3 regions of the Kribbella sp. DT2 genome follow, and region 1 is predicted to be linked to each of the others. Evidence: riboswitches for the same ligand, from Rfam matches in the RefSeq annotation. Region 1 holds a riboswitch; each other region holds the start of a gene.

The links. Region 1 has a riboswitch for glycine ahead of gcvT (glycine cleavage system aminomethyltransferase GcvT). Riboswitches for the same ligand answer to the same signal wherever they lie in the genome.
Region 2: it holds a riboswitch for glycine, as region 1 does, so the genes downstream of both, ACLQ2O_RS06030 (L-serine ammonia-lyase) here and gcvT (glycine cleavage system aminomethyltransferase GcvT) in region 1, are expected to answer to the same signal.
Region 3: it holds a riboswitch for glycine, as region 1 does, so the genes downstream of both, gcvP (aminomethyl-transferring glycine dehydrogenase) here and gcvT (glycine cleavage system aminomethyltransferase GcvT) in region 1, are expected to answer to the same signal.

What each region holds. Positions count from the first base shown of each region.
Region 1 covers NZ_JBNCLH010000011.1:240,078-249,649, reverse strand. The annotation lists gene ACLQ2O_RS36845 (hypothetical protein) at 74-397, shown strand; gene ACLQ2O_RS36840 (winged helix-turn-helix transcriptional regulator) at 458-949, opposite strand; gene ACLQ2O_RS36835 (GNAT family N-acetyltransferase) at 1,004-1,657, shown strand; gene ACLQ2O_RS36830 (NUDIX hydrolase) at 1,603-2,109, shown strand; gene ACLQ2O_RS36825 (carboxymuconolactone decarboxylase family protein) at 2,276-2,749, opposite strand; gene ACLQ2O_RS36820 (mandelate racemase/muconate lactonizing enzyme family protein) at 2,914-3,963, shown strand; glycine riboswitch at 4,026-4,118, shown strand; glycine riboswitch at 4,119-4,220, shown strand; gene gcvT (glycine cleavage system aminomethyltransferase GcvT) at 4,266-5,372, shown strand; gene gcvH (glycine cleavage system protein GcvH) at 5,382-5,762, shown strand; gene glyA (serine hydroxymethyltransferase) at 5,759-7,069, shown strand; gene rox (rifampin monooxygenase) at 7,178-8,593, shown strand; gene ACLQ2O_RS36795 (PaaI family thioesterase) at 8,598-9,050, opposite strand; gene ACLQ2O_RS36790 (endonuclease/exonuclease/phosphatase family protein) at 9,214-9,572, shown strand, end outside.
Region 2 covers NZ_JBNCLH010000001.1:1,253,948-1,263,519, forward strand. The annotation lists gene ACLQ2O_RS06000 (hypothetical protein) at 182-388, shown strand; gene ACLQ2O_RS06005 (IS30 family transposase) at 446-1,669, opposite strand; gene ACLQ2O_RS06010 (S1 family peptidase) at 1,748-3,019, opposite strand; gene ACLQ2O_RS06015 (alpha/beta hydrolase) at 3,219-4,739, opposite strand; gene ACLQ2O_RS06020 (DUF3817 domain-containing protein) at 4,865-5,197, shown strand; gene ACLQ2O_RS06025 (hypothetical protein) at 5,199-6,074, opposite strand; glycine riboswitch at 6,222-6,314, shown strand; gene ACLQ2O_RS06030 (L-serine ammonia-lyase) at 6,393-7,766, shown strand; gene ACLQ2O_RS06035 (hypothetical protein) at 7,873-8,463, shown strand; gene ACLQ2O_RS06040 (SDR family NAD(P)-dependent oxidoreductase) at 8,477-9,205, opposite strand; gene ACLQ2O_RS06045 (helix-turn-helix transcriptional regulator) at 9,309-9,572, shown strand, end outside.
Region 3 covers NZ_JBNCLH010000009.1:358,074-367,645, reverse strand. The annotation lists gene ACLQ2O_RS33920 (pyridoxal phosphate-dependent decarboxylase family protein) at 1-1,494, opposite strand; gene ACLQ2O_RS33925 (IucA/IucC family protein) at 1-4, opposite strand, end outside; gene ACLQ2O_RS33915 (serine hydrolase domain-containing protein) at 1,722-3,023, opposite strand; gene gcvP (aminomethyl-transferring glycine dehydrogenase) at 3,020-5,908, opposite strand; glycine riboswitch at 5,984-6,080, opposite strand; gene ACLQ2O_RS33905 (dihydrodipicolinate synthase family protein) at 6,096-6,983, opposite strand; gene ACLQ2O_RS33900 (MerR family transcriptional regulator) at 7,040-7,657, opposite strand; gene ACLQ2O_RS33895 (bifunctional nuclease family protein) at 7,858-8,352, opposite strand; gene ACLQ2O_RS33890 (MerR family transcriptional regulator) at 8,410-9,045, opposite strand; gene ACLQ2O_RS33885 (FHA domain-containing protein) at 9,077-9,572, opposite strand, start outside.

The DNA of each region.
Region 1 (9,572 bases):
GGGTTGTTCGGAGCATCCCCCGCGGACCGGAAGGGCTTGATTGATAGTAGCACTATCGACTAGTCTCGACCGCATGCTGACCCTGCGTCTGGCCGCCGTGGCGATCGCCGCCGTCACCGCGATGTTGTTGCTGATCGGCGACCATCCGCCGGAGTTCGTCGTCGCGGATCTGCTGGTGGTCGTGCTGCTCGCGGTCGCCGCCGTACTGCCGGCCGATCGGGGCGCGAGGTTCGTGCTGGCGATCGGGTTCGGTGCGGGGTTGGGGGTGTTCACGGTGGCGTTCGTTGGGGTGCTGGATGAGGGCGCGATGAGCTGGCCGCTGGCGACGGCGGTGCTGGGGTGCGTGGCGGGGCTTGGATTGAGCTGGCGCCAGTACGGCGGGGTGGCGCGGGGTTAGGGCGTGTCTCCTAATTCCCGCCTACTGCGCGGCACTCGGCACGGCACCTCGGAGCACGCCCTAATCGACGGCGCGCAGTTGGGCTGATGGGCCGGGGGTGAAGGCGATCTCGCGGGGTTCGGGGTCGTGGCCGGCGGCGCAGTGCATGGTGACGGTGACCTGTTCGCCGCAGTCGCGGTGGCGGGCGACGAGCGGCGGGCCGCCGTCGAGGGGGAGGTACTCGTCGCCCCACTGGACCAGGGCGACCATCACCGGGTAGAGGTCGAGGCCGGCCTGGGTCAGGCGGTACTCGTAGCGCTCGCGCTGGCCGGGCAGGCGGTACGGCACGCGGCGCAGCAGGCCGCGGTCGATCAGGCGGGCCAGGCGGTCGGTGAGCACCTGACGGGGGATCTCGGTCCGGGCCCGGATGTCCTCGAACCGGCGCAGTCCGACGAAGACCTCACGCAGGACGTGGAAGGTCCACTTCTCGCCGAGGATCTCCATCGTTCGCGAGATCGTGCAGTTCGCCGTCGACCAGCGCAACGCCTCCGGGACCGTCTCCTGCTCGCTCATACCACCACGATAAGTCCACTTGACAGACCCAGCCAGTCCCGCCGCCCTGAATCTGTGAATCAGACTCAGCTGGTTGCGCCCGCCCCGCACGGACCGCCGACCGCGCAGCTGCGTCCACTCACCGCCGGCGCCCCACCCGCCGACGTGGTTCCCCGCCGTACGGACGACTTTCTGATCCGGCGGGCGGTGGTGGAGGACCACTGCCGGCTCTCGGCGATGCTCGACGGTCTGTCCGAGCTGAGCCTGTACTTCCGCTTCCAGACCGCCGTCGGCCGCCCACCCCGCGCCTCGGTGATCGAGCCGATGCTGCGCTCGTCCGGCGAGTCCTGGGTTGCTGAGCACGACAACCACCTGATCGCCCACGCGATGTGGGCCTGGGCGCACGGCGCCCTCGACACCCCCACCGCCGAACTGGCCGCCATAGTCGCCGACCCCTACCAGAGCCGCGGCCTCGGCATGCGCCTCCTGAACCTCGCCGGCGCCCACGCCCGCGCGGCAGGCGCCCAGCAACTCCTCCTGGTCGTCAGCACCGCCAACGACCGAACCCTCCGCCTCATCCGCCGCCGCTGGCCCACCGCCCCCGCCGAACGCGACGGCGCCCTCATCAACTTCCTCATCCCAACCGACACCCCGCCGCAGGCGTCAGCTCAACCATGGGCATCAGCAACTACTTCCAGCACCTCCGCTCCCTGGTCGGCCACGAACTGATCCTCTGCCCCGGCGTCACCGCCGTCGTCGTCCGCGACGCCGCGGACCACCGCGAGGTGCTCCTGGTGCAACGGGCAGACAACGCCGAGTGGACGCCGGTCTCCGGCGCCCTCGAGCCTGGCGAGGACGCCGACGTCGGTGCCGTTCGCGAGGTGCTGGAGGAGACCCGGCTCCAGGTCGTGGTCGACCGCGTCCTGTGGATCCAGACCCTGCCGAGATCGACATACCCGAACGGCGACCAGGTCCAGTACTACGACACGGCGTTCAGCTGCCGTCCCGTCGCCGGTACGGCGGAGGTCGGCGACGACGAGTCCCGGGCGGTCGGCTGGTTCTCCGAGCACGCGCTGCCCCCGCTGGCCGAACGCTTTCGCACCACGATCGCCCTCGCGCTGAATCCGCCGGCCGCTCCCGCCTTCGGAGCCGACCGGAGGTCACCGGGCGCCCACCCGTAGAAGCCGGGGGATGCACCACTAGCCCGCAGACGCAATGCGTCCGCGGGTGCTCCCACCCACACCCGAGCAGCCCGCCGACGCCCGCAGCGCCCGCGCCAACGCCCGCAGACGCCCGCGCCAACAGCCCCGCGGGTGCCCCGGAAGGCACCCGCGGGTTATCCGGGGATCAGCCGAACATGCCGGGCTCGTAGGCGCCGGCGGGTTGCTGGATGATGACGTTGAGGCGGTTGTAGGTGTTGATGATCGCGATCACCGCGACGAGGGCGACGAGTTCGTCCTCGGTGTAGTGCTTGGCGGCGTTGGCCCAGACCTCGTCGGAGACGCCGCCGGCGGCGTCGGCGATGCGGGTGCCTTCCTCGGCGAGCTCGAGGGCGGCGCGCTCGGGCTCGGTGAAGACCGTGGCCTCGCGCCACGCCGCGACCAGGTTGAGGCGCTGCGGGGTTTCGCCGGCGGCGATCGCGTCCTTGAAGTGCATGTCGGTGCAGAAGCCGCACCCGTTGATCTGGCTCGCGCGCAGCTTCACCAGTTCCTGCGTCGCCATCGGCAGGCTCGACCCGCTGACCGCGCGCCCGGCCGAGTTCACGTACTTGAGAATCTGACCGGCCAGAGCGTTGCTGTGAAGGTTGAGACGGGCATCCATCAGGATCTCCTCCAAGGTGATTTCGTCTGTCACAGCTTTGACAGACGCCACCGCCGGGTTGTGACACGACCCCGCTGTGACCCACGTCTCGCCGGGAGTCAGAGGGTTTGCCCGCGCGGTCAACGCAGCAGACTGGGTGGGGAACCCCGATGTGAGGAGTCCCGATGACGTTGGACGGTCACTTCATCAGCCGCGTGGAGCGCTCGACGGTCCGGTCGCGGTATCCACGGACCATCGGGCGGAACGCCCGGCTCGGTAGCCACGGGGACGGTGGGGTGGACGAGATCGTCGTCCTGCACACCGACACCGGGAAGTCCGGGTGGGGGCTCGCGGCGGGACTCGTCCCGGAGGACGTGGTGGGGCGCCCGGTGGAAGAGCTGATCGATCCAGCAAACGGCGTACGAGAGCCAGGGCTGCGCGGGCTCGACTTCGCGTTGCACGACCTGGCCGGCCACATCCTCGATCTCCCCGTGCACGCGTTGCTCGGAGGTCGCGGGAGTACGACGACCCCGTGCTACGACGGCGCGATCTACTTCGCGGATCTCGACGACGCCGGCGGCGTGGACGCCGTACTGGCCCACTGTGCCGCCGACGACTCGGCGGACTATCGCGCGTTCAAGCTGAAGATCGGGCGCGGAAACCGCTGGATGGAGCGGGCGGAGGGTGACGCGCGGGACATCGAGGTGACACGGGCCGTGCGGGCGGCGTACCCGGAGCACCGGATCCTCGTGGATGCCAACGACGGGTACGACTGCGACGGGTTCATCGAGTACCTGAAGGCCGTGGCGGACTGCGACCTGTACTGGGTCGAGGAGCCGTTCCTCGACGACGCGACCGATCTGGCCCGGCTCAAGAAGCACCTGCAGGGATCACAGACCTTGATCGCCGAGGGCGAGTCCGACCCCGACCTGGAGCCTTTGCTGGAGATCGCCGCCAAAGGCGACATCGACGTCCTGCTGATGGACGTGGTGTCGTTCGGCCTGACCAGCTGGCGCGAGGTGATGCCCCGGATCACCTGCCAGGCCTCGCCGCACGCCTGGGGTCTCCCGCTCAAGACCCTGTACGCCGCACAGCTCGCCGCCGGTCTCGGCAACGTCCCGACCGTCGAGGGTGTGCCCGGCACGACCGACGGCGTCGACACCACGGCGTACCGCTGGGAGGACGGCAACCTGACCGTCCCCGACCGCCCCGGCTTCGGTCTCACGCTCACCTGAGACCGACCTTGCGCGCCCGGCCGTGCCCCGCTTAGGGTGCGACCGACAACTGAACACGCTGTTGATCCGCGGCGGGAGAATCCTGCCGCCGTGCAGGTGCCGTAGGAGCAAATCCTCCCCGGGAATCTCTCAGGCCCCCGTACCGCCGCGGTCAGGCAACTCTGGAAAGCAGCCGGACGTCCGGCTCACCGACGGTGCAAGCGAGGCCCGTACGACGGCCGCGCGGAAACTCTCAGGTCCGATACAGAGCGGGGAGGAACCCCGATCTCGTGGCGCCCGCCACCTGGATTCTGGAGTTCCTCATGGCGAGTTCGACCTTCACCGCACTCCGCGCCGAGCACGAGCGGCTCGGCGCGAGCTTCACCGACTTCGGCGGCTGGCAGATGCCGCTCAAGTACCGCTCCGAGCTCGCCGAGCACCACGCCGTACGACGCTCGGCAGGGCTCTTCGACCTGTCCCACATGGGCGAGGTCTGGGTGACCGGACCGGACGCCGCGGCGTTCCTCGACCACGCGCTGGTCGGCAGGATCTCCGCGATGGCGGTCGGCAAGGCGAAGTACTCGCTGATCTGCGCCGAGGACGGTGGCGTGATCGACGACCTGATCACCTACCGGCGCCCCGAGGCGTTCCTCGTCGTCCCCAACGCCGGCAACGCCGAAGCAGTGGTCGCCGCGCTGACCGAGCGCGCGCGGGGCTTCGACGTCACGGTCGACGACGCGTCGGCGCGGACCTCGCTGATCGCCGTCCAGGGGCCCAAGGCCCAGGAGATCCTGCTCCGGCTGATCCCCGCCGAGCAGCAGGAACGCCTGACCACGCTCAAGTACTACGCGGCGGTCGAGCTCACCCTGACCGACCTGGACCTCCTGGTCGCGCGCACCGGCTACACCGGCGAGGACGGCTTCGAGATCTTCGTCGGAGGCGACGACGCGGTCGATATCTGGCGCGCGATCGAGGCCGCGGCCGAGGACGGCGAGCTCACCCCGGCCGGTCTCGCGGCCCGCGACTCGCTCCGGCTGGAGGCCGGGATGCCGCTCTACGGCAACGAACTCTCTCGCGAGGGCGATCCGTTCGCCGCCGGCCTCGGCGGAGTCGTTGCGCTGAGCAAGGAAAACTTCGTCGGCCAGGAAGCCCTTGTCCGCCGCAAGGAAGCGGGATCGGCCCGCAAGCTGGTCGGCCTGACCGGCTCCGGCCGGCGCGCGCCGCGCAGCCACTACCCGGTGCTCAAGGACGGCGTCGTCGTCGGCGAGGTCACCTCCGGCCAGCCGAGCCCGACGCTCGGCGTACCGGTCGCTCTGGCGTACGTCGACGTCGAGCACACCGAGCCGGGAACCGCACTGCACGTCGATCTGCGCGGCACGCCCGAGCCGTTCGAAGTGACCGCTCTGCCCTTCTACCAGCGCCAGAAGTGAGGACCGACCATGCCGACAGTCAAGGCTGGACTGCAGTACTCCGACGAGCACGAGTGGGTGGCCCGCGAGGAGGCCGGCGTCGTCACGGTCGGGATCTCCGCGATCGCCACCGACGCGCTCGGTGACATCGTGTACGTCGAACTGCCCGAGCCCGGCAGCACCGTGACGGCGGGGGAGACCTGCGGCGAGGTGGAGTCCACGAAGTCCGTCTCGGACCTGTTCTCCCCGGTCACCGGCGAGATCACCGAGGTGAACCCCGCCGTCACCGACGACCCCGCCGCGATCAACGAGGACCCGTACGGCGTGTGGCTGTTCAAGGTGAACGCCACCGCGGACGGCCCGCTGCTGTCGGCCGAGGACTACGCGGCCAAGCACGGTGGTGACTTGTGAGCACGTTCCAGCAGATCGTTGCCCCAAGCATGGATGCGACGCTCGCCGATCTCGACCCGGAGGTCGCGGCGAAGATCGCCGACGAGCTGACCCGGCAGCGCGACGGCCTGGAGATGATCGCCTCGGAGAACCACACCGCGGCGGCCGTCATGCAGGCGCAGGGCTCGGTGCTCACCAACAAGTACGCCGAGGGCTACCCGGGCCGCCGGTACTACGGCGGCTGCGAGCACGTCGACGTGATCGAGCAGCTGGCGATCGACCGGGTCAAGGCGCTGTTCGGCGCGGCGTACGCGAACGTCCAGCCGCACTCCGGCGCGCAGGCGAACGCGTCCGTGATGCACGCACTGATTCGCCCGGGCGACACGATCATGGGCCTCGACCTGGCGCACGGCGGGCACCTCACGCACGGCATGAAGATCAACTTCTCCGGCCGCCTGTACGACGTGGTGCCGTACCAGGTCCGCCCGGACGATCACCGGATCGACATGGCCGAGGTCGAGCGGCTCGCGCACGAGCACCGGCCGAAGCTGATCGTGGCCGGCTGGTCGGCGTACGCGCGGCACCTGGACTTCGCCGAGTTCCGGCGGATCGCGGACGCGGTCGACGCGTACCTGATGGTCGACATGGCGCACTTCGCCGGGCTGGTCGCGGCCGGGCTGCACCCGTCGCCGGTACCGCACGCGCACGTCACGACGTCGACCACGCACAAGACGCTGGCCGGCCCGCGCGGCGGGATCATCCTGACCGACGACGCCGGCCTGGCCAAGAAGATCAACTCGGCGGTCTTCCCCGGCCAGCAGGGCGGACCGCTCGAGCACGTGATCGCGGGCAAGGCGGTGGCGTTCAAGATCGCCGCGTCGGAGGAGTTCCGCGAACGCCAGGAGCGCGTACTGGCGGGCGCCCGGATCCTGGCCGAGCGGCTGGGCCGGTCCGACGTCGCCAAGCACGGCATCTCGGTGGTCTCCGGCGGGACCGATGTCCACCTGGTGCTGGTGGATCTGCGGGACTGCGCGCTCGACGGTCAGCAGGCCGAGGACCGCTTGGCCTCGATCGACATCACCGTCAACCGCAACGCCGTACCGTTCGACCCGCGGCCGCCGATGGTGACGTCGGGCCTGAGGATCGGTACGCCGGCGCTGGCGACGCGTGGGTTCGGCGAGGACGCGTTCACCGAGGTCGCGGACATCATCGCCGAGGCCCTGACCGCGGACGCCGAGGCGGACCTGACCGATCTGCGCCGACGGGTCGCAGTACTGGCTGCTGCCCATCCGTTGTACGGCGGACATGACGAAGGCAAGGAGAACTGATCTCCCTGCCGTCATCAGGTTATAGCGCAGCTGGGGGCTTGCCGCAAGGCCCAGTGCGTCCTGGAGAATCCTGCGAGTTGCTGAAACAGCTCGGGGAAATGGGGACGTGTGACTGACGTACTTGTGGTGGGGAGCGGGCCGACGGGGTTGATGCTGGCGGCGGAGCTGCGGCTGCACGGGGTGGACGTGGTCGTGCTGGAGAAGGACACCGAACCGACGAAGGCCGTGCGGGCGCTGGGCCTGCACGCGCGGTCGATCGAGGTGATGGACCAGCGGGGACTGCTCGAGCGGTTCCTCGCGGCCGGGACGCGGTACCCGGTCGCGGGGTTCTTCGCGGCGATCCCGAAGCCGGCGCCGGCACTGGACTCGGCGCACGCGTACACGCTGGGGATCCCGCAGCCGGCGATCGACCGGATCCTGGCCGAGCGCGCGGTCGAGCTCGGGGCCGAGATCCGGTCCGGCGTCGAGGTGGTCGGGCTGAGCCAGGACGAGCGGGGCGTGGACGTCGAGCTGGCCGACGGCTCGCGGCTGCGTGCCGGGTACGTCGTCGGGTGCGACGGCGGCCGCAGCACGGTGCGCAAGCTGCTCGGGATCGGGTTCCCGGGGGAGGCGTCGAAGGTGGAGACGCTGCTGGGCGAGATGCAGGTGGGCGACTCGCTCGACCGGGTGAACGCCGTCCAGAGCGAGGTGCGCAAGACCGAGTGGCGGTTCGGGCTGATGCCGCTGGACGACGGCGTGTACCGGGTCGTCGTACCGGCTGACGGAGTGGCGGCGGACAGGAGCGTGCCGCCGACGTTCGAGGAGTTTCGGCAGCGGCTGATCGTTGTCGCAGGCACCGATTTCGGGGTGCACTCGCCGCGGTGGCTGTCGCGGTTCGGGGACGCGACGCGGCTGGCCGACCGGTACCAGGTCGACCGGGTGCTGCTGGCCGGCGACGCGGCGCACGTTCACCCGCCGCTCGGTGGGCAGGGGCTCAACCTCGGGGTCCAGGACGCGTTCAACCTCGGCTGGAAGCTGGCCGCCGAGATCAACGGCTGGGCGCCGGCCGGGTTGCTGGAGACCTACGAGGCCGAGCGTCGGCCGGTGGCGGCCGCCGTACTGGACAGCACGCGGGCGCAGGGTGTGCTGATGTCGAAGGATGCCGGTCCGCAGGCGTTGCGCCGGCTCTTCACGGACCTGATGGACTTCGAGGACGTGAACCGGCTGCTGACCGAGAGGATCGTGGCGATCGACATCCAGTACGACTTCGGCGACGGCCACGGGTTGCTCGGCCGGCGGCTGCGGGACGTGGAGCTGAAGGGCGGGCGGCTGTACGCGCGGATGCACGAGGGCCGCGGGCTGCTGCTCGACCAGACCGGGCAGCTCTCGGTGGGCAGTTGGGAGGACCGCGTCGACCACGTGGTCGACGTCAGCGAGGAGCTGGATGCTCCCGCCGTACTGCTCCGACCGGACGGCCACGTCGCGTGGATCGGTGCAGACCAGGCCGACCTCGCGACCCACCTCCCGCGATGGTTCGGACGCTAGGAGGTCATCGCTCCGGGCGGTCGGCGATCTGGATCAGGGTCTGCTGCCCGGCGGCGACGAGCTTGCGCTCCGCACCCCGTACGCCGAAGACGTCGAGCCGGCACACGGTCAGAGTGCGGCCGGGCTTCAGCACCGTGCCGACCGCCTCCAGGTGGTCGCCCTCGGCGGGGGCGAGCAGGTTGACCTTGTACTCGACCGTGAGCACCGAGGTGCCTTCGGGGAACAGCGTGTACGCCGCGTAGCCGCCGGCGCTGTCGGCGATCGCGCTGGTGGCGCCGGCGTGGAAGTAGCCGTGCTGCTGGGTGAGCTCGGGGCGCGCGGGCAGCAGGATGTGGACCCGGCCCGGCCCGATGTGGCCGAGCCGGGCTCCGAGGTGCGCCATCAGGCCCTGCCGCTCGAAGCTCGCCGCGACGCGCGCCTGGGTCTCCGGGGTGGCCGGCTGGTCGGGATCGTCCATGCGCGCCAGGCTACGCGGCACGGATCCCCACGACCGGCGGCCGGGGAGCGGCCGTGGGCCTCGGGGTGAACTTCTGGTGCGGGCCATTGACGGGTGGCCGGTGGTCGATCACGCTCGGTACAACGGTTGGGGTGGCCGGGAAACTCGTTGTGGGGTGGGGATTGTGGCGCGTGAAATGGTCAAGCCGCCGGCCGGTCCGGTGCCGAAAGCGGTGACGCAGGACCTGAAGCGGTTGGGGGCCGCGCTGGACCAGCAGCTTCCGGCGAAGGTCGAGGACAACCTGCTGATCGGGACGTGGAACGTGCGCGGGTTCGGTGGGCTGACGCCGAAGTGGCAGTCGGGGCCGAAGGACACACCGAAGCGGGACTGGCACGCGCTGGCCTGCGTGGCCGCGGTGGTCGAGCGGTTCGACGTGACCGCGATCCAGGAGAGCAAGCGGGACACCACCGCGTTGATGGCGCTGCTGCACCACCTCGGTCCGCGCTACCGGGTGATCGTGTCGGACGCGACCGAAGGGGCCCC
Region 2 (9,572 bases), on a different contig from region 1:
CTGGTCACAGGTAGTAACGCCGGGGCGGTCGGCTCCGATGTAGTCAGCGGGGGAGGGTCGCTTTCGGCTCGGTGCGTGGTGGTGGGGGCCGCGGCCACGCACCGGCCGGACGGCCCCGAACTTGGGACCCGGGGGGGACCCAGGGGTTGTGAGGCACGGGGGTACGACGATGAATTTGCGCGTGCGTGTTGTGCGCTGTGGATGTGCGGGCGGCCGGCACTGGTACGCCGACATCGACGACGCGGAGGACCCGCAGCCCGACGACCCGTTCTGGTACGTCGACGGGTGCGCGAGTCAGAAGCAGGCGCTGGAGACGGCCTGCGAGCAACTGTCGAGCCTGGCTGGCCGGATGTACCGGGGAGATCGCCTGCTGCGGGTGCTCGACTGAACGGACCGAAGCCCCGACCCTCATGGCGGTTTCAAGGGGTCGTTGCAACACAGGTGATTAGCTGGCTGTTGCCAGGAGTTTAGCGAGACGCTCGGCTGGGGTTTCCCAGTCGAGCGTTTTGCGTGGTCTGCCGTTGAGTCTTGCGGCGATGGCAGCGAGGTGGTCGGTGGTGTGGACTGACAGGTCGGTGCCTTTGGGGAAGTACTGCCGCAGCAGGCCGTTGGTGTTCTCGTTCGAGCCGCGTTGCCAGGGTGAGTGCGGGTCGCAGAAGTAGACCGGGAGATCGGCGGCCAGGGAGAACTGGTGGTGCAGGGCCATTTCGGCGCCTTGGTCCCAGGTCAGTGAGCGTTTCAGGTGGGTGGGCAGGGTGGCTGCGGTTGCGAGGAGGGCGTCGCGGACGGTCTCGGCGTCGCGGTTGCCGGGCAGGTGGACCAGCAGCACGTAGCGGGTGGCGCGCTCCACCAGGGTGCCGATCTGGGAACTACCGTCCTTGCCGATGATGAGGTCGCCTTCCCAGTGGCCGGGAACAGCCCGATCCTCGACCTCGGCTGGACGGTCGCTGATCATGATCATCGGTGTGGTGAACCGGGGCTGGCGTTGGTCAGGGCGCCTGTGCGGTTTGCGGTAGGTGCGGCCGGTGCGCAACGCGGCGGTGAGTTCTCGGCGCAGCTCGCCGCGGCCCTGGACGTAGAGGGCCTGGTAGATCGTTTCGTGCGACACCTGCATCTCCGGGGAGTCGGCGTAGGTCCGGCGCAGACTACGACTGATCTGCTCCGGACTCCATTCCAGCCCCAGCCAGCCCTGGACGACGGCACGTAACTCAGGATTGGCCGCGAGCTTGCCGCCCTTGGGGCGTGGCCGGCGGGCATCAGCGCGAGCCTGAGCCGCGTGGGGACGGTAGTCGCCACTGCCCGGGTGAGCGTTTCGTCTGATCTCGCGGCTGACCGTCGAGGCCGACCGGCCCAACTCGACAGCAATAACCCGGATCGATGCCCTCGCCCGGCGCCGGTCGGCGATCACGATCCGTTCGTCTTCACTCAAAAACCGCGACGAGGCCTCGGCCAGCAGCACCTTCCGTGCCGCCGGCCGAGACCTCTTCACCCGACCTGCAGGGCGCCCGTTGCGCCACTCACGGCCGGTTCGCTCGTTGACACCGACCCGCCGTGAGGCTGCCCTGTTGCTATAGCCCTGGTCCACGAGCCGAAAGTATTCCGCCCGCTCACGAACCAACTTCTTGGGACCTTGAGCTACTCCTCGTCCCCTACGAACCTCGAAACCCATCGCACCCCTCGAACTGAGGTGTTGCGACGACCTCTAGAACCCAAGCATCAGGTCGGGGCTTCAGCCGTTCACGAGCCGTCAGCCGCGGGTCAGCGTGACGCCGTAGTAGCTCGCGGCGTCGACGACCGGCTGGTAGAACGAGTACGAGCCGGTGGCGTTGCCGCCCTGGTTGAAGCCGCAGTCGTGGCCGTCGGACGGGCCGCCGGACGTCATGCCCTGCGCGACGGTGCCGGAGATGTAGGCGCCGCCGGAGTCGCCGCCCTCGGTGCAGACCGTCGAGCGGGCCAGACCGCTGGTGCGGGTGACGCTGCCGCCCGCGCCGCCGTAGTTGACGGTCAGGTTGTACTGCGTGATCGTGCCGCAGGTCCAGCCGGTCGTGTTGCCGGCCTTGCAGATCGTCGAGCCGACCGGAGCCTTCGACGAGCCGGTGACCCGGGTCGTCTGGCCGTTGCGGTTGTCGATGTAGCCGCGGCCGACGTTGTTCGCGTCGATGTCCATCAGGCCCATGTCGACACTCGGCTGGCCGGTCCGGAAGCGGCTGGCGACGCCGACCCCGAGCCGTACCCCGGACGCGTTCTGCACGCGCGGGTTGCCCTCGACGCAGTGGCCCGCGCTGAGCATCACGTTGTCGCTGCCGTTGCGCGTACCGGAGAAGCCGAGCGAGCAGTTCGTGCCCGGGACCAGGTCCATGATCTGGCCGCCGATCACGTCGGCGGTCATCGCCAGGGTGGTGGTGCCGGTGCTCACGGCAACGCCCGGGAGCGCCTTCAACTGCTTGACCAGGGCAACGGTGTTCGCGGACTGCTTGCCAGGCTGCAGGATGATCCGCAGCGTGTCGGTCGGCAGGTCGGCGCCGATCTGCTGAACCTGCGTCGAGCCGGACCTGTCGATCAGCGCCTGGGCCCGCGTCTGCAGCGCGGTCAGCGCCTTCTCGCCGCGGGTGACGCTCCGCGGGGTCAGGCCGTTCGCCTTGGCGGCGTCAGCGGCGGCGGTGGTGTGCACGTTCACGACCAGGCGACGGGCCGAGTCGAAGAACGCACCGTCCAGGCCGGGGTCGGCCTTGGCGGCGCGGGACGCCTTGGCCAGTTGGGCCTGCACGGTCTCGAGCGCGGCGGTCTTGCTGTGCTCGGCGTCCATCCGGAGCTTGGCGTCGGACGCGGAGACACCCCAGCTCGTGCCGAGGACGTCGTACACGCCGTCGATCGGCTCGGGGACCGGCGCGCTGCCGGCGGACTGGATCGGCGCCAGGGCGGCGGCGCCGAGTCCGAGTGCCAGCGCGGCTCCGACCAGGGTCTTGCGGAACTGCCGGGGACGGAATCGTTCGGGGCGGGGCGGGGAATCAAAGGACATGGTCACATCCGGTTCCTCTGGGTGGCCTTGCCTCACAGGGCCACGGTGAGGAGATCGTTGAGGCTACGGACGATCACCACAAGGGAACGGACGGTCACGGTTGCCTCGGGAGAGGTGGTCAAGGGAAAGCCTTCGGGTGAACGACCGATCACCCCCTGTCAACCAGCGGTCGACCGAGGGTGATCCTTCGTAAATCGGTTTAGCTCGTCGGGTCGACCGCCGCGCAGCTCGTTCCACGGCGCGGTACGTCGAGCGCGACCAAGTAGTCGTCGACCGTTGCCTCCATGCACGGACTCGAGGTGTAGCTGCCGTGCCCCCAACCGCGGTACGTGACCAGTACGCCGTCCCGGCCGAGCTGGCGGGCGACGCTTCGGGCGCCGTTGTAGCCGGTCGCGGGATCGTGCAGGCTGTTGATCAGCAGCGCCGGCGTGCGCAGGTCGTACGCCTTCGGATCGCGCTGCGGGTTGGGCGCCTTCGGGAGACCCAGGCAGGTCGACACGGCGAGCAGTTGGCCTGGGTAGCGCAGGTCCTCGTTGTCCCGCGCCAGCCGTCGCAGGTGTTCGGCGTACTCGCCGTAGTTGCGGACCGGCAGGCTGAAGTCGCGGCAGAACGTCACGAACGCGAAGCTCGTCAGTCCGGTCGGAACCGGGGGCTGCTCGGTCGGCGGCGGGCTCTTGTCCAGCGTGGCCAGCAGGTCGGCGAGCTTGGCCCAGTCCGGTCCGTAGAAGGTCCGGAACGTCACGAAGCTCAGCTGGTACGGCGTGATCGGGGACGACGGGTGCTGCGGATCCGGGAGCTCGCCGCGGTCGGCGCGGGCGAGAAGCCGGTCCCACAACGCGTGGATGTCCTGGCCGTGCAGGGCGCAGGTCGTTGCCGTCGTGCACCACTTCACGAACTCGTCGAAGGAGTCCTGGCCCGCCCAGGCCTGCGCGTCGAGGAACTCGCCGGTCGTCGCGGAGCTGTGGTCGAAGACGCTCTCCAGCACGAGCGCGCGGGTCCGCTGCGGGTAGCGCTGGGCGTACTGCTGGCCGAGCAAGGTGCCGTACGAGCTGCCGTGGAAGGAGATTCGTTGCTCGCCCAGGGCGGCGCGGATCGCGTCGACGTCGCGCACGGTCTGCAGGGTGTCGAGGTGGTCGTAGACCGGGCCGGTGTTCTTGCGGCAGTCGGTGGCGAGCTCGTGGTTGTACTTGATGGTGGCGTCGAAGTCGCTGTGGTTCTCGAGGATCGGCGACGGTTGGCGGGCGAGCAGTGCGGCCGAGCACATCACGGCGTTGCTGCGGGCCACACCACGTGGGTCGAAGCTGACGATGTCGAAGCGGTCCTCGAGCTGCTGGCTGAACCGGCTCATGCCGGTGCGAATGCGGTCGACACCGGAGTCGCCGGGTCCGCCAGGGCCGAACACCAGTACGCCGACCCGCTGGTCCACGCCGCGGCCGCCGGCCGGGCCGGACGAGGAGCCGGCCTTGCGCCGCGCGACCGCGAGTTCGAAGGTACCGTCGCCTGGCTTGTTCCAGTCGATCGGCACGGTCAGCGTTCCGCACCCCGAGCCGGGGAGGAGGGCGATCTCCTCGGGGGTGTCGCCGGGCTCGGGCTTGCAGTCCGCCCAGGCGATCGAGGGCTGGGGCTTGGGGGCGGTTTGCTCGGCCGAAGCCGTCGCCGGTGGGGCGACCATCGCCGTCGCGGCGATGAGGACCACCCCCCAGGTGGTTCGTCGGAACACGGGATCTCCTGTTGTCGTAGGGAACACCGTCGATCCTTGGCGGCGAGGACCCTGACCGGCATCCGGTGAGGACCCGGAGGCATCCCGGGAGTGGGTTGGGCCGACTTGTTAGGGTCACTGGTCTGATGACCGAGACTCTTGCAGCCGTGGACGTGCCGGCTGGTTCGAAGCAGGCGCGCTGGTTCCGGGTGGTGGCGATCGCCGAGGCGATCTCGTGGACCGGGCTGCTGATCGGGATGCTGTTCAAGTACGTCCTGTCGGACAACGAGATCGGTGTCCAGATCTTCGGCCCGATCCACGGCGGCATCTTCGTCGCGTACGTGCTGACGGTCGCCGTCGTCCGCAAGCCGCTGCGCTGGACGTGGACGACGACCCTGCTTGCGCTGGCCGCGAGCATCCCGCCGCTGTTCACCTGGTTCTTCGAGCTCTGGGCAGCCCGCACCAACCGCCTCGGCTGACTCACCGGCCGCAGCCAAGGCAGGGTGGGCGCGTGCGGAGGTAGTAGCCGTACGTCGCCGCGAGCAGACCCATGCCCCAGACCAGGTAGGCCGGGACGGCGACCCAGAAGAAGGCTTCGGGCAGATCGATCTCCCCGAAGACCGGCTCGTGCCGCGCGGCCGCGACGGTCATCTGGAGCAGCCCGACCCCGAAGTACGCCGTGATCCCGGCCCCGAGCCCGCCGCCGGGGAGCAGCAGCATCCAGCGCGGGAACAGCCGTCCGGCGCGCGTCACCAGCAGGAGCGGGAGGACGGTCCCGGCGAGCACGAAGCCGGTCTCGAACAGGATCACCGCCAGGCGACCGCCGTACGGCGTACTGGCGAAGCCGACGACGGCCTGGGCTCCGAGGCGAATGAGACAGCCCGCTACGGCAACGAGGGCTCCGGCGACGGCCCACCTGGGTGTGGACGCGACTGTCGGGAGCCCGCTGCAGCGCAGGCAGGACGGGTCGAGCCGCCGCTGCCTGGCCAGGGCGGTCGCCGCGAGCAGGGCCGCGCCGGCGAGTCCGCCCAGCCGGCTGAGCATTCCGATCGGGTCGAAGGGGATGCCGAGGCCCGGCAGCACGGCGGCGACGACGTCGAGCAGGGCGAAGCCGCACACGGCGACCCAGCCGGCCGCGGCAGCCCAGGTGAGTGCGATGGTCGGCCGTGACACCGGCAGGACGACCAGGACGGCGCTCAGCGCGCAGAAGGCGAGCGACGGCCAGCGGGGGATGAGCAGGTCGTTGCCGGGCAGCTCCCAGGCCGGTGCGTGCCCGGTCGCGAACCACAACCGCACCAGCCCGTACGCCGTCGCCCAGCCGATCGCGGCGTGCGGTGCCCACCGCAAGGTCCTCATGTCCTCAGCTTCCGGGTCCGGTGCCCGAAAGGGATCCCCCGCGCGAGGGAAGCAGCTCCCTCGGTGGAATGAGCGCACGGGAACAGGCGGATTGACGCGCGGTGCGAGCGCGTCGTACCGTCGCGGTCGTCAGCAGCACGCGCCGCATGAACCCGTGCGGGAGAGACCCGGGCCCGACCCGGGCGCCGTAGGAGCAACTCTCCCCAAGAATCTCTCAGGCACCCTCACCGCACGGGCGAGGCACCTCTGGAAGGCAGCACGCCCAACAGAGCGGGGAGGCACACCGATCGGTCAACGTCGACCGGAAGGAACCTCCAGATGGCGATCAGCGTTTTCGACCTGTTCAGTATCGGGATCGGCCCGTCGAGCTCCCACACCGTGGGACCGATGCGCGCGGCCCGGACCTTCGCCGCCGGCCTCGCCGCCGACGGCCTGCTCACCCGGACGACGGCCGTCGAGTCGCAGCTGTTCGGCTCGCTCGGCGCGACCGGGCACGGGCACGGCAGCAACAAGGCGGTGATGCTCGGTCTCGAGGGCGAGGCTCCCGAGACCATCGACACCCGCTCGGTCGAGGACCGGGTCTCGGCGATCCGCGCGGCGAAGACCCTGCGGCTCGGTGGCGAGCACGAGATCGCGTTCGACGAGGGCTCGCAGCTGGTGATGCACCGCCGTAAGGCGCTGCCGTACCACCCGAACGGGATGACCTTCGTGGCCCGCGACGCCGACGGCGCCGTACTGCGGGAGCGTACGTACTACTCGGTCGGTGGCGGCTTCGTCGTCGACGAGGACGCGGCGGCCGGCGACCGGATCGTGCCGGACCGGACGCCGCTGAAGTACCCGTTCCTGTCCGGCGCCGAGCTGCTCGACCGCTGCCGCGAGTCGGGGCTGCCGATCAGCGAGGTGATGCTCGCCAACGAGCTCGCCTGGCGGACCGAGCCCGAGATCCGCGAAGGCCTGCTGCACATCTGGCAGGTGATGCAGGACTGCGTCGACGAAGGCTGCGAGACCGAGGGGGTGCTGCCGGGTGGCCTGAAGGTGCCGCGGCGGGCGCACGGTCTGCACCAGAAGCTGAGCGGCGACAAGTGGTCGGTCGACCCGCTCAAGGTGATGGACTGGGTGAACCTGTTCGCGCTCGCCGTGAACGAGCAGAACGCCTCCGGCGGCCGGATCGTCACCGCGCCGACGAACGGTGCCGCGGGCATCATTCCCGCCGTGCTGCACTACTACCGCCGGTTCGTGCCGGGCGCGACCGAGGACGGAGTCGTACGGTTCCTGCTGGCGGCCGCCGCGATCGGCGTGCTCTACAAGGAGAACGCGTCGATCTCCGGCGCCGAGGTCGGCTGCCAGGGCGAGGTCGGGTCGGCCTGCTCGATGGCCGCGGCCGGGCTGTGCGAGGTGCTCGGCGGGACCCCGGAGCAGGTCGAGAACGCGGCGGAGATCGCGATGGAGCACAACCTCGGCCTGACCTGCGACCCGGTCGGCGGGCTGGTCCAGATCCCGTGCATCGAGCGGAACGCGATGGCGGCGGTGAAGGCGATCAACGCCGCCCGGATGGCGATGCACGGCGACGGCGTGCACGTGGTCACGCTGGACAAGGTGATCAAGACGATGCGCGAGACGGGCGCGGACATGAAGGTCAAGTACAAGGAGACCTCACGAGGCGGCCTCGCCGTCAACGTGATCGAGTGCTGACTGGTCACCACGCGGTTGCTCAGTGTCGCGACGGGTTGCAGTTTGCGGTGAATATCGTTCCAAGACCTGTTTGAAACATGTGAATACCCGCTACTGTGCCGGAACTGTGAGTCTGTTCTCTGAGGAAGAACAGGCAGCACCGCGCCGGACCCCGCTGAGGAGCAAGAGGGTCCGCCGTACCGCCGCCTGCATCGCCCTGCCCATCGGCCTGTACGCCGCCCTGGCTGTCGTGGGCCTGCTGCCGCTGCCCGGCACAGGTGACCCCGACACGGTCACGCCGGTGGCCGGCCTGCCGATCGTCGGCCCGGTCGACAAGAACTACCCGTACGTCGAGGGAGCCCCGCGGCCGGTGGTGACCCCGACCCCGCCGCTCTCGTCGGAGTCGCACGGGGACGGTTGGGGCGACGTCCAGCTGGACGGTCGCGGGGGTGAGGCGGGACGCCCGACGCCGGGTGCGCCCGCGACGCCGGGGCCGGCCGAGGAGCGGGTACGCCGGCCGGGGGCGACAGTGACGGCCACGCCGCACGCGACGCCGACCCCCACCGAGCGGACGGCCTCCCCGACTCCTCCGCCTCCGCCGGAGAGCCCGACACCGAGCCCGACCGGTACGCCGCCGACGCCGCCGGTCACCGACGACCACCCGGACCCGGGCCTGGTCGACCAGCTGTTCGGCTGGCTCGACGCACTGGTGCCGTAGTACGTCGTACGGGCTACCAGGCCACCGGGCCGTGGATGCTCAGGTACTGACCCGTCGGGCCGTCCTTGGCGACCGTCGCCGCCTGGACGATGATCGCGGCGCCTTCCTCGACCGTCTGGGTACCGCGGTGGCCGTTGAAGTCGGTGGCGGTGAAGCCCGGGTCGACGGTGTTGATCCGGAAGTCCGGCAGCAGGTAGGCGAACTGTGCGGTGAGCATGTTGAGCGCGGCCTTCGACGCGGCGTAGCCCGGGACCGGGATCCAGGACTGCACCGGCGACTCGCCGTCGAACGGCACCCCGGCGATCGAGCCGAGCCCGCTGCTGACGTTCACCACCACCGCGTGCTCACTCTTCGTCAGCAGTGGCAGGAACGCGTGCAGCACCTGCGCGGCGCCGAAGACGTTGGTCTCGAACACCGTCCGGAGCGTCTCCGCTGTCACCTCCGTCGCGGTCGACGGATGGCCCGGGATCCCGGCGGCGTTCACGTGCCCGGGGATGCCCGCGTTGTTGACGAGCACGTCGAGCCGGCCCTCCTCGGCCTCGATCTGCTCAGCCGCCGCACGGATCGACGAGGGGTCGGTGACGTCGATCCGCACGGTCCGCGCGCCGAGCTCGCCGGCGGCCTTGCGGCCCTTCTCGAGGTCGCGCGCCCCGACGTACACGGTGTGGCCGAGGGCAACGAGTTCACGGGCGGTCTGGAACCCGAGGCTCTTGTTGGCCCCGGTGATGAGTGTGATGGTCATGCCGTCGACTCTGCCGTGTCCCAGGCAGGACAGGCAGTACCCCGAACAGCCTGGGGAACGGCAGTACCAGGCTGTTCAGGCCCGGGCCCGCGATACTGAAGACGTGTCCGAACTCGGCAAGACCCTGCACGCCTGGCGCGACCGGGTGAGCCCGGCCGAGGCCGGCCTGCCCGCGAACGGCGTACGACGGGCGCCCGGGCTGCGGCGCGAGGAGCTCGCGCTGCTCGCCGGGCTGTCGGTCGACTACGTCGTACGGCTGGAGCAGGGGCGGTCCTCCTCGCCGTCGCCGCAGGTCCTGATCGCGCTCGCCCGCGCGCTCCGGCTGGACGACGCGGAGCGTGACCACCTGTTCGTGCTGGCCGGCCAG
Region 3 (9,572 bases), on a different contig from region 1:
TCACGCTGCTCCTTCGCCGCCGGCCGACCGGACGTCGTGGCCGGTGGCCACGACCAGGTCGAGCAGTTCCTCGATGTCCGACGCGGTGGCGTTCGGGTTCAGCAGCGTCAGCTTCAACGCGACCACCGCCGGGCGGTCGCCACCGCCGGGGATCGTGGTCCGGCCGATCAGCACCCGTCCCGACGTCAGCAACCGGCGCCGGACCTCACCCTGGAGCGCGTCCACGCCGGCCGCGTCCAGTCCCCGCCCGGCGACCCGGAACAGCACCGTGGTCAAGGTCACCGGCGCCAGCAGCTCGAGGTTGCTGTCGGCAACGACCCTGGCCGCGGCGGCGTGCGTGAGCTCGTGGCAGGTGTCGAGCATCCTGCCCAGTCCGGCCCGGCCGTAAGCGGTCAAAGTCGTGGCGACTTTCACAGCGTCGGGGCGGCGAGTGGTCTGTAAACTCCGCCCGAGCAGCCCGTCCAGGCCGGAGTCGATGTCGTCGGCGGGGTTGAGGTAGTCGACCGACCGCCCGAGCGCCGAGAAGCGCACCTTGTCGGCGACCAGCAGCATGCTCGTCGCGGCCGGCTGCCAGCCGATCTTGTGCAGGTCGAGCGTCACCGAGTCCGCCGCCGGCAGCTCCGCCAGCAACGGCGCGAGCCGGTCGGAGAACAACGCACCGAACCCGTACGCCGCGTCGGCGTGCACCCAGACGCCGTACGGGCGGGCGAGCTCGGCGATCCCTTCGATCGGGTCGATCGAGCCGTAGTCCGTCGTACCGGCGGTCGCGACCACGGCGATCGGCGTCCGGCCCGGGCGGGCCAGCTCGTCGGCAAGTACATCCAGGCGCATCCGGAAGTCGCCGTCGGCCGGGATCGCGATCACCGCGTCCTCGCCGAGGCCCAGCGCGGCGCAGGCCCGCTGGATCGAGAAGTGCGCCAGCTCGGAGCACAGCACAACCGGTCGACGCATCCCGTAGACACCGTCACGCCGTACGTCGAGACCGGCCGCCGCGGCCGCGCTGTCCCGCGCGATCAGCATCGCGAGCAGGTTGGAGATCGAGCCGCCAGGAGTCAGTACGCCGTCCGCCGCCGGCCCGAACCCGGCCATCCCGGCCAGCGCGCGAACCACCCACTGCTCGATCGCCAGCGTCGCCGGGCCCGAGTCGTAGGTGTCCATCGACGCGTTGCTCGCCGACGCGAGCCGGTCGGCGTCCACCGCGACCTGCAGCACCGGCGGCTGCAGGTGCGCCGCCGCGTGCGGGTGACTGAGGTCGATCCCGTCCCGATCCAGCAGACCGGCGATCAGATCCAGTGCCGCCGACTCGCCGACACCGGTCGACGGCACGCGCGGCTCCCCCAGCATCTGCGCCGTACGCCGCAACACGTCGGCCGGCAGCCCGGCCGGCAACGGCCCGCGCTGCCGATTTACTACCGTCGACGCCAACGGCCACTGCGTCACGCTCGGGCTGTACGACGATGAGCTCAACGGGGCGAGCCCCACTTGCTGCGACATCCAGCGTCTCCAGAAGAAGTTGTTGAGTAAGGCGACCCTTACTTAGGTATTCCTAACCTACTTCTTTCCCAGCCGCCGGTGTCAACCGGGGTACCCTCCGTGACGACACACCGCACCACCCCTGCCCCACCAGGCCAAACGCAACCTTCGAGGCTCCCGTCGCGTCTGCCTCCTCACCACCTGTGAGGAGGACCACGTGGACCGTCTCTTCGCCGAAGCGGAAGCGATCAGCGCCCGTACGGCGACCGCGTGAGGGTGAAGGTCGCGACGTTCAGCTCCTTGATGCTGCCGTCCTCAGCCCGGACCACCCGGAGCTTCTCCCCCGCGAAGTACCCGTCGCGCCCCCGGTACAGATCAGGGCCCAGTGGTGAGAAGCGGCAGGTGAGAGCGCCACTCAGCTGAAGGATGCACCCGCTGACCGACATCGTCACCGGCGTGTTTCCCCAGTACCAGTGCCCCAGCAGCTCCTCGCCCTGCGGGAGCTCCGGCTCGGGCACCCATTCCTGCGGAAGCCACGGCTCGTGCGTCATCGTGACCCGCATCAGGTCGAGCGGGACCGACGCGCACTTGCCGTACGTCGCGTTGGCGAGCGCGACCGCGCCGATCCGGCGGTCCCGGTCGAAGAACAACCCGGCGATGAAACCAGGCATCGAGCCGGTGTGCCCGGCGAACAGGTCTGGATCGTCGGCCTGCAGCCGCAGCCCCAGCCCGTACGCCGCGTTCAGCGCCTCGCGCGGATCGGCCGACGCGGGCGTCGACATCTCCTCGACGCTCTCCCGGCTCAGCACCTCCGGCACCGGGTCGATCCAGAAACACGTGTACCGGGCCAGGTCCTCGATCGTGCTCCACAGCTGCCCGGCCGGCGCCATCGCGCCCGCGTCGTACGCCGGCTCCGCGGCCAGCCGACCGCTGAACGGATGCACCGAAAAGCCTTCAGCCGCGGGGTCCTCCGGGAAGTACGACGTACGCCGCATCTCCAACGGCCGCAGGATCCGCTCACGCACCAGGTCGAACCAGGACCCACCCCGCAACCGCGCGACGATCTCCCCCAGCAACGCGTAGCCCAGGTTCGAGTAGTGGTACCGCCGATCCGGTACGCCGGCCGCCTGCGACTCGTCCATCGCGGCCGTCAGCGCCTCGAACGACACGCCCGGATTGCGTTCCCACCACGGCCCTTCGGGCTCGGCGTTCATCCCGCCCGAGTGCGACAGCAGGTGCCGCAGCGTCAGGTCGCCGAACGCGACGCCCGGCAGATGCTTGCCGACGGCATCGTTCAGCGCGAGCAGCCCGTCGTCGCGGCACTGCATCACCAGGACGGCGGTCAGCGTCTTGGTGATCGACCCGATCCGGTACTGCCGCTCCGGACCGGGCAACCCACCGTCGGCCGTGGCGAACTGCCCCCGCGACCCGGTCCACACCAGTGCACCGTCACGCACCACACCGGCCGTGATCGACGGCAGCTTCCACTCACTCTGGGCTGCCGCGACTTCTGCGAAGAGAGCCGCGGCAGTGTCAGGGCGCAGGGTCACTCAAAAGCCTCCGGGGAAGGGCAGGAGCAGATCAGGTTGCGGTCGCCGTACGCGCCGTCGATGCGGCGCACCGGCGGCCAGTACTTCGTGGTCCGGTCGACCGACTGCGGGAACGCGGCCTCCTCGCGGGTGTAGGCGTGCTCCCACTTGTCGTTGATCACCGCGGACGCCGTGTGCGGCGCGTTGACCAGCGGGTTGTCGTCGGCCGGCCACTCGCCTGCCGCGACCCGGTCGATCTCGTGCTTGATCGCGATCATCGCGTCGATGAAGCGGTCCAGCTCGCCCAGGTCCTCGGACTCGGTCGGCTCGACCATCAGCGTGCCGGGCACCGGGAACGACATCGTCGGCGCGTGGAAACCGTAGTCGACCAGCCGCTTCGCGACGTCGTCGACGGTGACGCCGGTCTCCTTGGTCATCGGGCGGAGATCCAGGATGCACTCGTGCGCGACCAGGCCGTTCTCGCCGGTGTAGAGCACCGGGAACGCGTTCTCGAGCCGCTTGGCGACGTAGTTCGCGGTCAGTACGGCGGCCTTGGTCGCCGAGGTCAGACCCTCCGCGCCCATCATCCGGATGTAGGCCCAGGAGATCGCCAGGACGCCGGCCGAGCCGAACGGCGCCGCCGAGATCGGGCCGACACCGGAGTCCGGGCCGGCCTGGTCGAGCAGCGGGTGGTTCGGCAGGTACGGCGCCAGGTGCGCGGCGACCGCGACCGGGCCGACGCCCGGGCCACCGCCGCCGTGCGGGATGCAGAACGTCTTGTGCAGGTTCAGGTGCGAGACGTCGCCGCCGAACTCGCCCGGCTTGGCCAGGCCGAGCAGGGCGTTCAGGTTCGCGCCGTCGACGTACACCTGGCCGCCGTGGTCGTGCACGATCTGGCAGACCTCGGTCACGCTCTCCTCGTACACGCCGTGCGTGGACGGGTAGGTGATCATGATCGCGGCCAGCTTCTCCGCGTGCTCGGACGCCTTGGCCCGCAGGTCGTCCAGGTCGATGGTTCCGTCGTCGTTGCCCTTGACAACAACAACCTTCATGCCCGCCATCACCGCGGACGCGGCGTTGGTGCCGTGCGCCGAGGCGGGGATGAGGCAGACGTTGCGGTCCTCGTTGCCCTGGGCCCGGTGGTAACCGCGGATCGCCAGCAGGCCCGCGAGCTCGCCCTGCGAACCGGCGTTCGGCTGGATCGAGACCTTGGCGTAGCCGGTCACCTCGGCCAGCCAGCGCTCCAGCTGGCCGATCAGCTTCACGTACCCGGCCGCGTCCTCGATCGGCGCCAGCGGGTGCATGTCGGCGAACTCGGGCCAGGTGACCGCTTCCATCTCGGTGGTCGCGTTCAGCTTCATCGTGCAGGAGCCGAGCGGGATCATGCCGCGGTCGAGCGCGTAGTCGTAGTCGGACAGCTTGCGCAGGTAGCGCAGCATCGCCGTCTCGGACCGGTGCGTGTTGAAGACCGGGTGGGTCAGGTAGTCCGACGTACGAGTGACGGCGTCGGACAGGTTGCCACCGGCAAGCGAAGCGTCGTACCGGATGCCGAACGAGCCGCAGACCTGGCCGAGCGCGACCGCGTCGGTCTTCTCGTCGCAGGAGATGCCGACGTGGTCGGCGTCGACGAGGCGCAGCCAGATCCCGTTCTGCCGGGCGGTGTCGACGACGTCGGCCGCACGACCGGGGACGCGCGCCAGCACGGTGTCGAAGAACTGCTCGTGCACGACCTCGACGCCACCGGCGCGCAGCGACGCGGCCAGGCTGTCGGCTCCTCCGTGGACGCGTTCGGCGATCGCCTTCAGGCCGTCGGGGCCGTGGTAGACGGCGTACATGGAGGCGACAACGGCGAGCAGGACCTGCGCCGTACAGATGTTGGAGGTCGCCTTCTCACGACGGATGTGCTGCTCCCGCGTCTGCAGAGCCAGCCGGTACGCCGGGGCGCCGTCGGCGTCGACCGAGACGCCGACGAGGCGACCGGGCAACGACCGCTCGAGCCCGGCGCGCACGGACATGAAGCCCGCGTGCGGTCCGCCGTAGAACAGCGGGACGCCGAAGCGCTGCGACGAGCCGATCACGATGTCGGCGCCGGCCTCACCCGGTGCCTCGAGCAACGTCAGCGCGAGCAGGTCGGAGGCCACGGCAACCAACGTCTCGCGCTCGTGCGCGGCGGTGACCAGCGGCTTCAGGTCGCGGACGACACCGCCGGAGCCCGGGTACTGGACCAGGAAGCCGAAGAAGTCGCCTTCGGGCAGACCGTCGGTGGTGTCGGCGACGACGACCTCGATGCCGAGCGCCTCGGCGCGGGTCTCGACGACGGCGATCGTCTGCGCGAAGCAGTCGGCGTCGACGAGGAAACGGTTGCTCTTCGACTTGCGGTTCGACCGGTGCGCCAGCGTCATCGCCTCGGCGGCCGCGGTGCCCTCGTCGAGCAGCGACGCGTTCGCGGTCGGCAGGCCGGTCAGGTCCGACACGACGGTCTGGAAGTTCAGCAGCGCCTCGAGCCGGCCCTGGGAGATCTCCGGCTGGTACGGCGTGTACGCCGTGTACCAGGCCGGGTTCTCGACCAGGCGGCGGACGATCACCGACGGGGTGAAGGTGCCGTAGTAACCCTGGCCGATCATCGAGGTGGCGACGTTGTTGCGCGCGGCCAGCTGGCGGAGCTCGGTCAGCGCGTCGACCTCGGAGGCCGGCTCGGGCAGCCGGAGCGGCTCGGCCGAGCGGATCGAGGCCGGGACCGCGGCGTCGACGAGCGCGTCGACGTCGGCGTACCCGAGGGTCTGCACCATCCGGGCGACCTCGTCGGCCCGCGGGCCGATGTGACGGTCGGCGAAGGTGGCCGAGATCTGTGGGGAGATGTCGGGCGACTGGGGCGGTGGGGTGGGAAATGAATCTTGCACAGTCATAGCTGGAGGCTCCGATGCTGACAGGTCTGCCGGTGGCCTCCCCCTCTGTCACGCACTGACACGCTTCAGAGTCGCCTGCGGCACTCGGTCCATGGGCCTGAGAGGTTCCGGGGAGGAATTGCCCCTTCGGCGCCCAGGCAAACGCGCCCTGGGACTCTCCCGAGTGCTGTGTACGGCAACCCCGAGGTTACCAGTTGCCCTCGTCGAGTTCCGGCAGCAGCCGTTGCGCGGTCACTCGGGCGGGTCCGACCAGTTCCGGATCGGCGAAGGCCATCGGCCAGCGCACCCGCGTCCCGGCGTCGGCCCAGCCACCGACCGCGGCGAGGAACTTGTCGAGCGCGGGGTTGGACAGGCCTCGGGCCTGCAGCGGCGCGATGTGCCCGGCGAAGAACTCGGCGATCCGCCGTTCGACATCGAGCGCCGCCCGATGGTCGGCCTCGATCAGCTCGTACCACCTCACGGAACCGGCCGGCGAGAGCGCGGCGACGTTGGAGTAGCTGCCGTCCGCGCCGAGCGGGGTCATGCTCGCCAGGAAGTGCCCGGGCACGAACAGCGACAGCCCGGACTCGCGCGCCCGGGCGAACCACTCCGCGTCCCCACCCGCACTCTTCAAGCCGATCAAAGCCGGTACGGCGCGCGCGAGGTCGGTGAGCTGCTCGGGCCAGACCTGCGTCTTCGCGTGCGGCGGGTTGTAGAGGACCAGCGGTACGCCGCCGGCCGCCTGGGCGACACGGTCGAGGAAGGCCAGCGCCTCGCCGGCGCTCAGCGGGAGCCAGTCGGGCAGGATCACCTGGATCGCCGAGGGACGCAACGCGGCCGCCCGGCGTACGCGGTCGAGCTGGAGCTGCGCCGAAGGGTGACTGGCACCGATCTGGAACGGCAGGTCGGTCCGCGCGGCGAGCAGGTCGTTGATCCGGTCGTACTCGCCCTCGGTCAGGGTCTGGAACTCCCCCGCCGTACCGTGCACGTACAGACCGTCGACACCGGCCTTGGTCAGGTGGTCGAGCTGGGCCTCGAGGCGGACGAAGTCGATCGTGTCGTCGGCGTCGAGGGGCAGCAACAACGTCGCCCACACACCACGCAGGGTTTCCGCGGTGAGTGGGCGCACCGGTTGCTGGAGGTGGTTCGGGGTCAGCCGGTCATCCGGGCGCGGCGGCGAGCGGCGAGCTCGTCGTTCGCGTGCGGGCCGGACTCCTCGTCGTTGCCGTCGGCGCGTTCGGTCGGCAGCTCGGACAGCGAACCCTCGACCTCGCGCCAGACCCCGCCGAGCGCGATCCCGAAGACGCCCTGGCCGCCGGCCAGCAGGTCGATGACCTCGTCGGGCGAGGTGCACATGTAGACCGAGGCGCCGTCACTCATCAGCGTGATCTGGGTCAGGTCGTCGATGCCGCGCTCGCTCAGGTGGGCGATCGCGGTGCGGATCTGCTGCAGCGAGATCCCGGCGTCGAGCAGCCGCTTGATCACCTTGAGCAGGAGAACGTCGCGGAAGCCGTAGAGCCGCTGCGTGCCCGAGCCGGTGGCCGGGCGGACCGACGGCGACACCAGGCCGGTACGGGCCCAGTAGTCGAGCTGACGGTAGGTGATGCCGGCGGCCGAGCAGGCGGTCGGGCCGCGGAAACCGACGTCTTCCGGCATCGGGCGCAGGTCGTCGTCGAAGAGCAGGCCCTGCACCCCCGCTGCGGCAGCCGCGTCGGCGTGTGCTTCCGACGCCGACTGCGCCGTCAGATCGGTGTCGCCGGTGCGTGTCACGCCTGAGCCTCCCTGGGTACTGACTGGAACGGACTACATCCGTGGAGTTACAACTCCTCACAACTCCTTCAAGGTAAGCCGCCGACTTGACCCGGTCAACGACAACCGCACCGAGCCGAAAGCGTGTCGCGCTCCCAGGCCGAATCGTTACCAACCCGGCCTTGTACCAGAGACATCCAAAATCTTGCCGTAACGCACGGTCAGGACTTGTCGAAGTCCTCCGGCGAGATCTGGTCGAGGAACTCGCGGAAGCGCTCCACTTCCTCTTCCTCCTCCACCTCGTCGACCTCGTCGGTCTCACTCTCCGGAACCGGCACCCCGGCCTCGGCGAGAATCTCCTCGGTGCAGAACACCGGCGTCCCGGTGCGCAGCGCGAGCGCGATCGAGTCCGACGGGCGGGCCGAGATCTCGGTCTTGTCGTCGAACACCAGGATCGCCTCGAACACGCCGTCGGTCAGGTTCACGATCCGGACCTGGGTCAGCGTGTGCCCCAGCACCCGGATCACCTCGGCGAAGATGTCGTGGGTCAGGGGCCGCGGTGGTTCCATCCCCTGCTGCGCGAACGCGATCGCGCTGGCCTCGGCCGCGCCGATCCAGATCGGCAGGTACCGCTCACCGCCGACCTCCCGGAGCAGCACGATCGGCTGACTCGAGGGCATCTCGACCCGGACTCCGATTACGTCGACTTCGCGCACACCCTCAGCCTACTCCGGCAAGCCCGCACAAGCTGGCGTCCGGGTCGGCGTACGACGTCAGCGGCTCAGCCGGGACCGGACCAGGGCCGCGTGCAACCGTACGGCGAGGGCCGCCAGTTCCTGGGTCTTGTCGTCGCGGCGCGGACCGGCGACCTGCTCGATCAGGCCGACCTCGCGGTCGGCCGCCGTACGGAACGGGCGCAGGTGCCGCGGCTCCACGCCGTACCGGCCGAACTCGGCGGCCGCCTTCGCGACCAGGATCGCGTCGCCGTCGTAGTGGTTGCCCCGAGCCACCACCAGCTGGTGGCTCTCCAACTGCTCCAACAGCTCAGCAGTGATCCCCGCCGCGACCCGCAGCTCCTCGCGCGTCAGCTTCAACTCGGTGCGGTCGGCACCGAAGTCCTCGGCGACCGGCAACCCGGCGGGCTCGGCCGCCTCGGGCGCCGCCGGACGGCCGCCCGGTGTCGGTCGCAGGCCGCGGTCCATCGCGCCGAGGTGTTCCTTGATCACCTTCAGCGGCAGGTACTGGTCGCGTTGCGCGGTCAGCACGTAGCGCAGCCGCTCGATGTCGGCCGCGCTGAACTTGCGGTACCCGGACGCGGTCCGGGCCGGCGTCACCAGTCCCTCGGCCTCGAGGAAGCGGAGCTTGGAGATGGTGACGTCGGCGAACTCGGCCTGCAGGACCTGCAGCACCGCTCCGATGCTGCTTCCTCCGGCGTCAGCCTCAGGCCTGGCCACTGCTGGCGTAGTAGACGAGCCGGTACTTGCCGATCTGGACCTCGTCACCGTTGGTCAGCGCGACCTCGTCGATCCGGTCGCGGTTGACGTAGGTGCCGTTCAGGCTGCCGACGTCGCGCACCTTCACCCCGGCCGGGTCGCGGCGGAACTCCGCGTGCCGGCGCGAGACCGTGACGTCGTCGAGGAAGATGTCGCTGTCCGGGTGCCGGCCGGCGGTGACCACGTCGACGTCGAGCAGGAAGCGGCTGCCCGCGTTCGGGCCACGCTGGACGATCAGCAGGGCGGACCCGGCCGGCAGCGCGCCGACGGCGGCCTCGTCCTCGGCGGTCAGGCCCTCACCGGCCAGGTCGATCCGCTCGGTGTCGGGCTCGGCGCTGATCGGGGTCAGCATCGCGGTGTCGGTGACGCCGGGGGCGGGCACCGGACGGTCCGCGCCAGGGAGCATCGTTCCGCACTGCGAGCAGAACTTGCTGCCCTCGGAG